Linked DNA regions of Geotalea uraniireducens. The protein of the gene in region 1 interacts with the protein of each later gene in a pairwise test. Links are inferred from orthologs where the notes say so. Each region holds a gene or a part of one and is shown in the gene's direction. Other genes may lie near its edges.

Evidence for each region. The genes of interacting proteins can lie anywhere in the genome.
Region 2: the proteins of QMN23_RS18130 (region 1) and QMN23_RS17240 interact in binary tests that used the Escherichia coli proteins (3 or more experiments, as listed by UniProt). The link is inferred for Geotalea uraniireducens from one-to-one orthologs.

What each region holds. Positions count from the first base shown.
Region 1 is NZ_AP027151.1:3,880,079-3,883,598, reverse strand. The notes cover bases 266-3,157. They hold QMN23_RS18130 (transglycosylase domain-containing protein), read left to right. Parts: upstream 266-624; coding sequence 625-2,691; downstream 2,692-3,157. Other genes in these bases: ablB (putative beta-lysine N-acetyltransferase), read left to right, coding at 266-469. Outside these bases: more of ablB, read left to right, coding at 1-265; QMN23_RS18125 (hypothetical protein), read left to right, coding at 3,165-3,362; QMN23_RS18120 (ADP-ribosylglycohydrolase family protein), read left to right, coding at 3,415-3,520. UniProt on the Escherichia coli protein: Cell wall formation. Synthesis of cross-linked peptidoglycan from the lipid intermediates.
Region 2 is NZ_AP027151.1:3,692,185-3,695,465, reverse strand. Bases 1-2,968 are described here. They hold QMN23_RS17240 (penicillin-binding protein), read left to right. Parts: upstream 1-478; coding sequence 479-2,458; downstream 2,459-2,968. Other genes in these bases: QMN23_RS17235 (UDP-N-acetylmuramoyl-L-alanyl-D-glutamate--2,6-diaminopimelate ligase), read left to right, coding at 2,509-2,968; ftsL (cell division protein FtsL), read left to right, coding at 147-482; rsmH (16S rRNA (cytosine(1402)-N(4))-methyltransferase RsmH), read left to right, coding at 1-131. Outside these bases: more of QMN23_RS17235, read left to right, coding at 2,969-3,281. UniProt on the Escherichia coli protein: Essential cell division protein that catalyzes cross-linking of the peptidoglycan cell wall at the division septum. Required for localization of FtsN.

The sequences.
Region 1 (3,520 bases):
CGCCGGGGAGGGGGACGTCACGGCAATGGCTGCGGTTTACCGGCAGGTGTTTGCCAGCTATCCGTTCCCGATCCATGATCCGGCGTTTATCCGGGCCGCTATGGGAGACGCGACGCTCTATTGCGGCGTCTGGCACGCGGGGCGGCTCGCGGCCCTTTCTTCGGCGGAAATGGACCCGGCGAGCGGGGCGGCGGAGATGACCGACTTCGCCACGCTGCCCGAGTACCGGGGGCAGGGGCTGGCCCTCTACCTGCTCCGCCAACTGGAGACGGCCATGGCATTCCGCGGTATCCGCTCGCTCTTCACCATCGCCCGGGCCTATTCGTTCGGCATGAATATCACCTTCGCCCGGAACGGCTATCGCTTCGGGGGCACCCTTCCTGCCAATACCAATATCGCCGGCGCTCTGGAAAGCATGAATGTCTGGTACAAGTCGCTGCCAACCGCCACTGGTGACGGGGCCGCATAAGCCGGCGGCCGGTTTGCGCCGCCGGCTCCGGGTTGGTGGCCGGGGGAAAATGGCGTCTGTCGGCGGCCCGCGGGGAGGGGGTTGACTTGCCGCCGGGGAAGGCGTATGACAAAAGGCGAATCGGGCGCCAGTCTCCCTGAAGGAGTACGATATCCTTGGTTTCCCTCTCCTTGTTGCGTAAAGAAATCCTCTGCCGGTTTGTCGCCGGCCTGTTCCTGCTTCTTCTGCTCATCCCCGCCCCTGCCCGGGCCCAGGCCCAGGACCGGATAGCCGCCTATCCGCTCCTGCCGGCCGGTTATTCGTCGATCCGGGTCTTCGACCGTCATGGCCGGTTCGTCGGCCGTATCCTCCCCGAACAGCGCTACTGGGTCCCCCTCGACCGGATTCCCGTCTTCCTGCAGAGGGCGGTGGTCGCCGTGGAAGATGCCCGTTTCTATGAACATGGCGGCATTGATATGGTGGGGATCGCCCGGGCGCTGGTGAAGGACGTCGTCAAGGGGAAATTCGTCGAAGGGGGCTCGACGATCACCCAGCAGTTGATCAAGAACCTCTATCTCTCCGGGGAGAAGACCCTTGACCGGAAGGTCAAGGAAGGGCTGATGGCCATCGAGTTCGAAAAGAAGTACACCAAGCAGCAGATCCTGGAGATGTACTTCAACCGGATTTACTACGGCAACGGCGCCTGGGGGATTGCCCAGGCGGCCCGCCTCTATTTCGACAAGAACCCGGATGAGCTGAGCGATGCCGAATGCGCCCTGCTCGCCGGCATCCCCAAAAATCCGGTCCGTTACAACCCGCTCGGCAAAGCGGCCAACGTCGCGACCCGGCGGGACGTGGTCCTCCGGCGGATGGTCGACCAGAAGATCATCACCGCCCGGCAGCGGCAGAAGCTGCGCGCCCATCCGGTGACGGTCGTCCCGCCGAGCCAGACGCCGCGCTACCTGGCCTATCTTCGTGGCAAGCTGATCGAGCGTTACGGGGCCGGGGTCGTCGACCAGGGGGGGCTGGAGGTGACCGCCGCCCTCGACCTGAAACTGCAGAAAACGGCGGAAAAGGCGCTGCACGACGGGGCGGGGCGCATCTCGCCGACCCTGCAGGGGGCCTTGCTCTGCCTCGATCCAACCAGCGGCGATGTGCTGGCGGCCGTTGGTGGGGTCGAGGCCGCGGCGAGTTCCTACAATCGGGTCTTTGCCGCCCGCCGCCAGCCCGGTTCGGCGATCAAGCCGTTGCTTTACGCCGCGGCCCTGGACAAGGGGCTCACTGCCAGTAGCATCTGGAGCGATGCGCCGGAGACCTACAACCGGGGGAACGGCGAAACCTGGCGGCCGGAGAATTACGGCAGGGAAACCTTCGGAGAGCTCACCCTCCGCCAGGCGCTGGCCTATTCCAACAACGTCATTGCGGTCAAGGTGCTGGAGACGATCGGCGTCCCCTATTTCGTCGATTTTGCCCGGAAGATGGGGGTGTCGCTACAGGCGGCAAATGGTCTCTCCCTGGCGCTGGGGACCGCGGACGTCAGCCTCAACGACATGGTCCTTGCCTATGCCCCCCTGGCTACTGGCGGGAGCCGGCCCGAAGAACGGGCGATCATCCGGATCTTCGACCGGCGGCGCCGTACTTGGACAGAAAATCCGCCGGCCAGCACGCCGGTGCTGGCGCCGGCCACTGCCTTCGTCACCACCCAGATGCTGAAGGACGTCCTGACCTACGGGACCGCCAAGGCCCTGAAGAAATTCAGCCAGCGACACCCGGCCGCCGGCAAGACCGGCACTACCAGCGATTACCGCGATGCCTGGTTCATCGGCTATACCCCGCAACTGATCACCGGCGTTTGGCTTGGCTACGACAAACCGAAGCCGGGGGGTAAAGGCTTTACCGGCGGGGTCGCCGCCGCCCCGATCTGGGAGCGCTTCATGCGCCAGGCGGTGGCCGATCGGCCGAGCGGTGATTTCCCGCAGCCGCCGACGGTGGTCGCCGAGCCGATCGATCCGGCGACCGGCTGCCTGGCGGCGCCGGGGAGTCCGGACGCCCGGCAGGAGTACTACCTTGCCGGCACCGAGCCGACCACCGACTGCTCGGGACAGCACGGCGCCGTCGGTGCGCCGCAGGCAGCGCCCCAGCCACCGCCGGCTGCGCCGGCGCCGGGAGCAGAGCCGTTGCCGGCCGGCGCCACGGAGAACGGCGCAGCTGACGAAGTCCCGCCGCCAGCCCCGGCGCATTAGAGTCCCGTGCGGTGAATTGCGGGCGGAGTTCCAGCCCGTTTAGCCCCTGCTGTCGCCGCTTGTCGACGTTCTTCAGCGGCTTGCCGCGCCGGTGCAGCGACTTCTTGAACTCCCGCCTTTCTGCGCTACACTCCCCCTAGGACGCATCAATTCTTCCGGCGAGCCCCCGGGGCCGGTGCCGATAGCCCTCCTTTTCTCCTGCCCCCTTCCCGGTGGCGTCCCGCTTTTCCGGCTTGCCGGCATGCATCACCAAGATCTTGGCGAAGCCGTTTTTTTTGCCCCGGGCCGAACGGTTCCAGCCGTCGGCAGGCGGTGACGAAGCCGCCGTCGCGAACGGTGATCACCGCATTCCCGCCGCGGATGGTCGCCTCCTTTTGCCTGCTGCGGCGAGCTTATTTCCTCGGGGGGATTAATCAATCGGCGATGGCGGGCGAAGGTCGGCGGAACAAGGGCGACGCCCGCGGGGAGGCGTGATGAAAGAGTGCAGGCTGACCATTCCGGAAGTGTCCCTGATTGCCGGCACGCGGGCCGCCCTCGGCGGCGGGCTGGCGCTGCTGTTGGCGGACCGGCTGGCGGCGAAGGAGCGCAAGGCCATCGGCTGGACCCTGTTCCTGGTCGGGGCGGTAACCACCGTGCCGCTGGCGATGTTGGTACTCGGCAAGCGCCGTTAGCCGGGCGCGGCTGGGAATGCCGCTCCCCCGCCGGGGAGCTCGGGGAGGACTCATGGCAGAGACAACTGTCAACGACCGGGCTGCCGGGGCGATCATCGGCGCCTTCGTCGGCGATGCCCTCGGCCTCGGGCCGCACTGGTATTATGATCTTGCCGAGC
Region 2 (3,281 bases), 190 kb from region 1 along the record:
CGCAATGTGTCTGTGGGAATACGCCGCAACTGCGTATTTTGACGGGGAAACCGGTAGTCCCGGCGGATGATGAAGTCAGCAGCAATCCAAGGGCTCGCAGCGCCCGGCTGCGGGCGGTTGAAAAGCTGTAGCAGCAGGAGGGGGAAATGGCACAGGCCAAAACAGCATTCAGCAAGGTGGCCGCACCGAAAAGTCTTGAAGCCGTCTCTACCCAGCGGGGGCAACTTTTCCCGTATCTTCTGGTCGTCTTGGTGCTGCTAACCCTGGTGTCCGTGTTCCATGTCTGGTCACGGGTACGGGTGATCGATCTCAATCTGGAGATCGCTGCAACCAGCAAGCTGCTCAAGGATGCCCAAGAGGAGCAGAATCGGCTGAAGCTCGAGGTAGCGTCGTTGAAAACGCCGGCGCGGATCGAAGCTCTTGCCAAGGGCGATCTCGGCATGGCGTTGCCGACTGACCAACAGCTGGTCGTGGTGAAATGAGGTATGATGCCGAGAAATGGATGGCTCTGCGCACCCGCATGGTGGCAGGGATATTCATTGTTTTTTTCGCCTGCGCCGTTTCTCGGGCATTTTATCTCCAAGTAGTCAAACGGGATTACCTGCTGAAGCTTGCCGATCGGCAGCACCAGAAAATCGTTCCGCTGACACCGGTGCGGGGCACCATCTACGATGCGAACGGCGCGGCTCTGGCCGTTTCGGTAGAGATGGATTCATGTTTTGCCCAGCCACGCTCCCTGGAGGCCCCGGCTGACGCCGCGGCCCGTTTGGCACCCTTGCTCGGGATGACCAAGGAGGCGGTGCTGAAGAAATTCCAGGGGAACAGGAATTTCGTCTGGCTGCAGCGGCGGATGACTCCGGACGATGCCAAAAAGATCCGGGATCTGAACATCGAGGGAATCGGCTTCGTTAAAGAGACGAAGCGTTTCTATCCCAACTCGGAAGTTGCCGCCCATGTCATCGGCTTCACCGGCGTAGACCCGGACGGGCTGGAAGGGGTCGAACTCAAATACGATTCGACGATTCTCGGTGGCACTGGCTATCTGGTGACCGAACGGGACGCCCTCGGCCGGGAGATTGCCCTGAAAGGGACCGTTGTCCAGAATGGCAGCGAAGGGCACAATCTCACGCTGACGCTGGACAAGAACATCCAGTACATTACCGAGAAGGAACTGGCCAAAGCGGTGGTGGGGAGCGGCGCCAAAGGCGGCACTGCCATCGTGATGGACCCGCGGACCGGTAAAGTGCTGGCAATGGCAAATTATCCGACCTTCAATCTGAACTCCCATGGTTCGTATTCCCCCCAGGTGTGGCGTAACCGGGCGGTGGCCGACAGCTTCGAACCGGGTTCGACGTTCAAGGTCCTGTTGATTGCCTCCGCCCTGGAGGAAAAGACGATCAGGCCGGGCGACTCGTTCAACTGCGAGGGGGGAAGTTACAGCATTGGCGGTCGGACGATCCACGATACCCATAAATACGGGCGATTGAGCATTGCCGACATTCTCAAATATTCCAGCAACATCGGGGCAGCCAAGATCGGAGCCCGGCTGGGTCCGTCGCGGTTGTACAGTTATCTGCGAAACTTCGGCATCGGCGAGCGGACTGGGATCGATCTTCCCGGCGAAGCGTCGGGGAGCCTGCGGCCGTGGAGCCAATGGTATGGCGTCGATCTGGCGACGATCTCCTTCGGCCAGGGGGTGACTGCCTCGGCAATCCAACTGACGTCGGCCGTTTCGGCCATTGCCAATGGCGGCGTACTGATGAGGCCGTATGTCGTTGAAAAAATTACCGACAACGACGGCAATCTGGTCAAGAGTTTCGAGCCGCAGCAACGCCGACAGGTCGTCTCGGCCGAAACGGCGAAAATTGTCACCAGGATGATGGAGGGGGTGGCGGCCGAGGGAGGGACCGGCACGAACGCCGCGGTCGACGGCTACTTGGTTGCCGGCAAGACGGGGACAGCTCAGAAGGTCGATCCGGTCACTCACAGCTACTCGCTCAACAAGCGGACCGCCTCGTTCATCGGCTTTGTTCCGGCCAACCACCCGCGGCTGACGATCATGGTGGTGGTCGATGAGCCGAAGACCAGCCCCTACGGTGGCGTGGTCGCGGCCCCGGCATTCAGCTCGATTGCGCTGCAATCGCTCTGCTACCTGAAAGTTCCTCCCGACGAGGTCGTCCGGAGCAAGCCGAAGCCGCTGGAGGTAAAGAACCACGCGCCAGCGACCGAGGAGAGCGACGAAGTGGCGTCAGAGGGGGCGATCGTCGATGGGGGCAACGGTGTGGTGATGCCGAATTTCCGGGGCAAAAGTATGCGGCAGGTGCTGAAGACGATGGAAGAAGAGGGACTCAATGTCCGGCTGCTCGGCAGCGGCCGGGCCGTTGAGCAAAATCCGCTTCCGGGGCGGCGGATCGGGCCGGCCGACCAGGTGTGGGTGCGGTTCGTTCCCTCGGCGTAACGGCCCGGCGGGGAGCAGCAGTTACCAGCGACAGATCATGGCGGATAGCGATGCGACTTGAAAAAATTGTACAACTTGTGGGTCCTGTGGAGACAGCCGGGGACATGGCACAAGAGATCAAGGGGCTCTACTTCGATTCGCGGCAGGTGCAGCCCGGTGGTCTCTTTTTCGCGTTAAGGGGGGTGGCGGCCGATGGCCATGATCACATCGCCGCCGCTTGCGCGGCTGGTGCCGTGGCGGTGGTCCTGGAGGATCCTTCCCGGGCGCCGGCCGGAATGACCTGGCTCCGGGTCGAGAATGGTCGTCTCGCCATGTCGCGCACCGCTGCCGCTTTCTACGGCTATCCGACCGATACCGTGCCGACGGTGGGGATTACCGGTACCAACGGCAAGACCACCATCACCTACCTCGTCGAGTCGATCATGGCCCAGGCCGGGTTGGCCGCCGCGGTGCTCGGCACCATCAGCTACCGGTTCGGTGACCGGATGATACCGGCTCCGAATACCACCCCCGAATCGGTGGAGTTGCAGCGGACCCTCCGCGAGTTGCTCGACAGCGGTGCCGGCGCCGTGGTGATGGAAGTATCTTCCCATGCCCTGGAACAGTATCGGGTGGATGGCTGCCGTTTCGACGTCGCTGTTTTCACCAATCTGACCCGCGACCATCTCGATTACCACCGGGATATGGAGTCGTATTTCGCCAGCAAGAGTCGGCTATTTACCGCGCTGCTCGGTGCCGATCCGGTCAAGCCGCGCCGCCACGCAGTCATCAATATCGATGATCCGTACGGTGCCCGGCTGGCTGCGGCGGCTGCGGCGCCGGT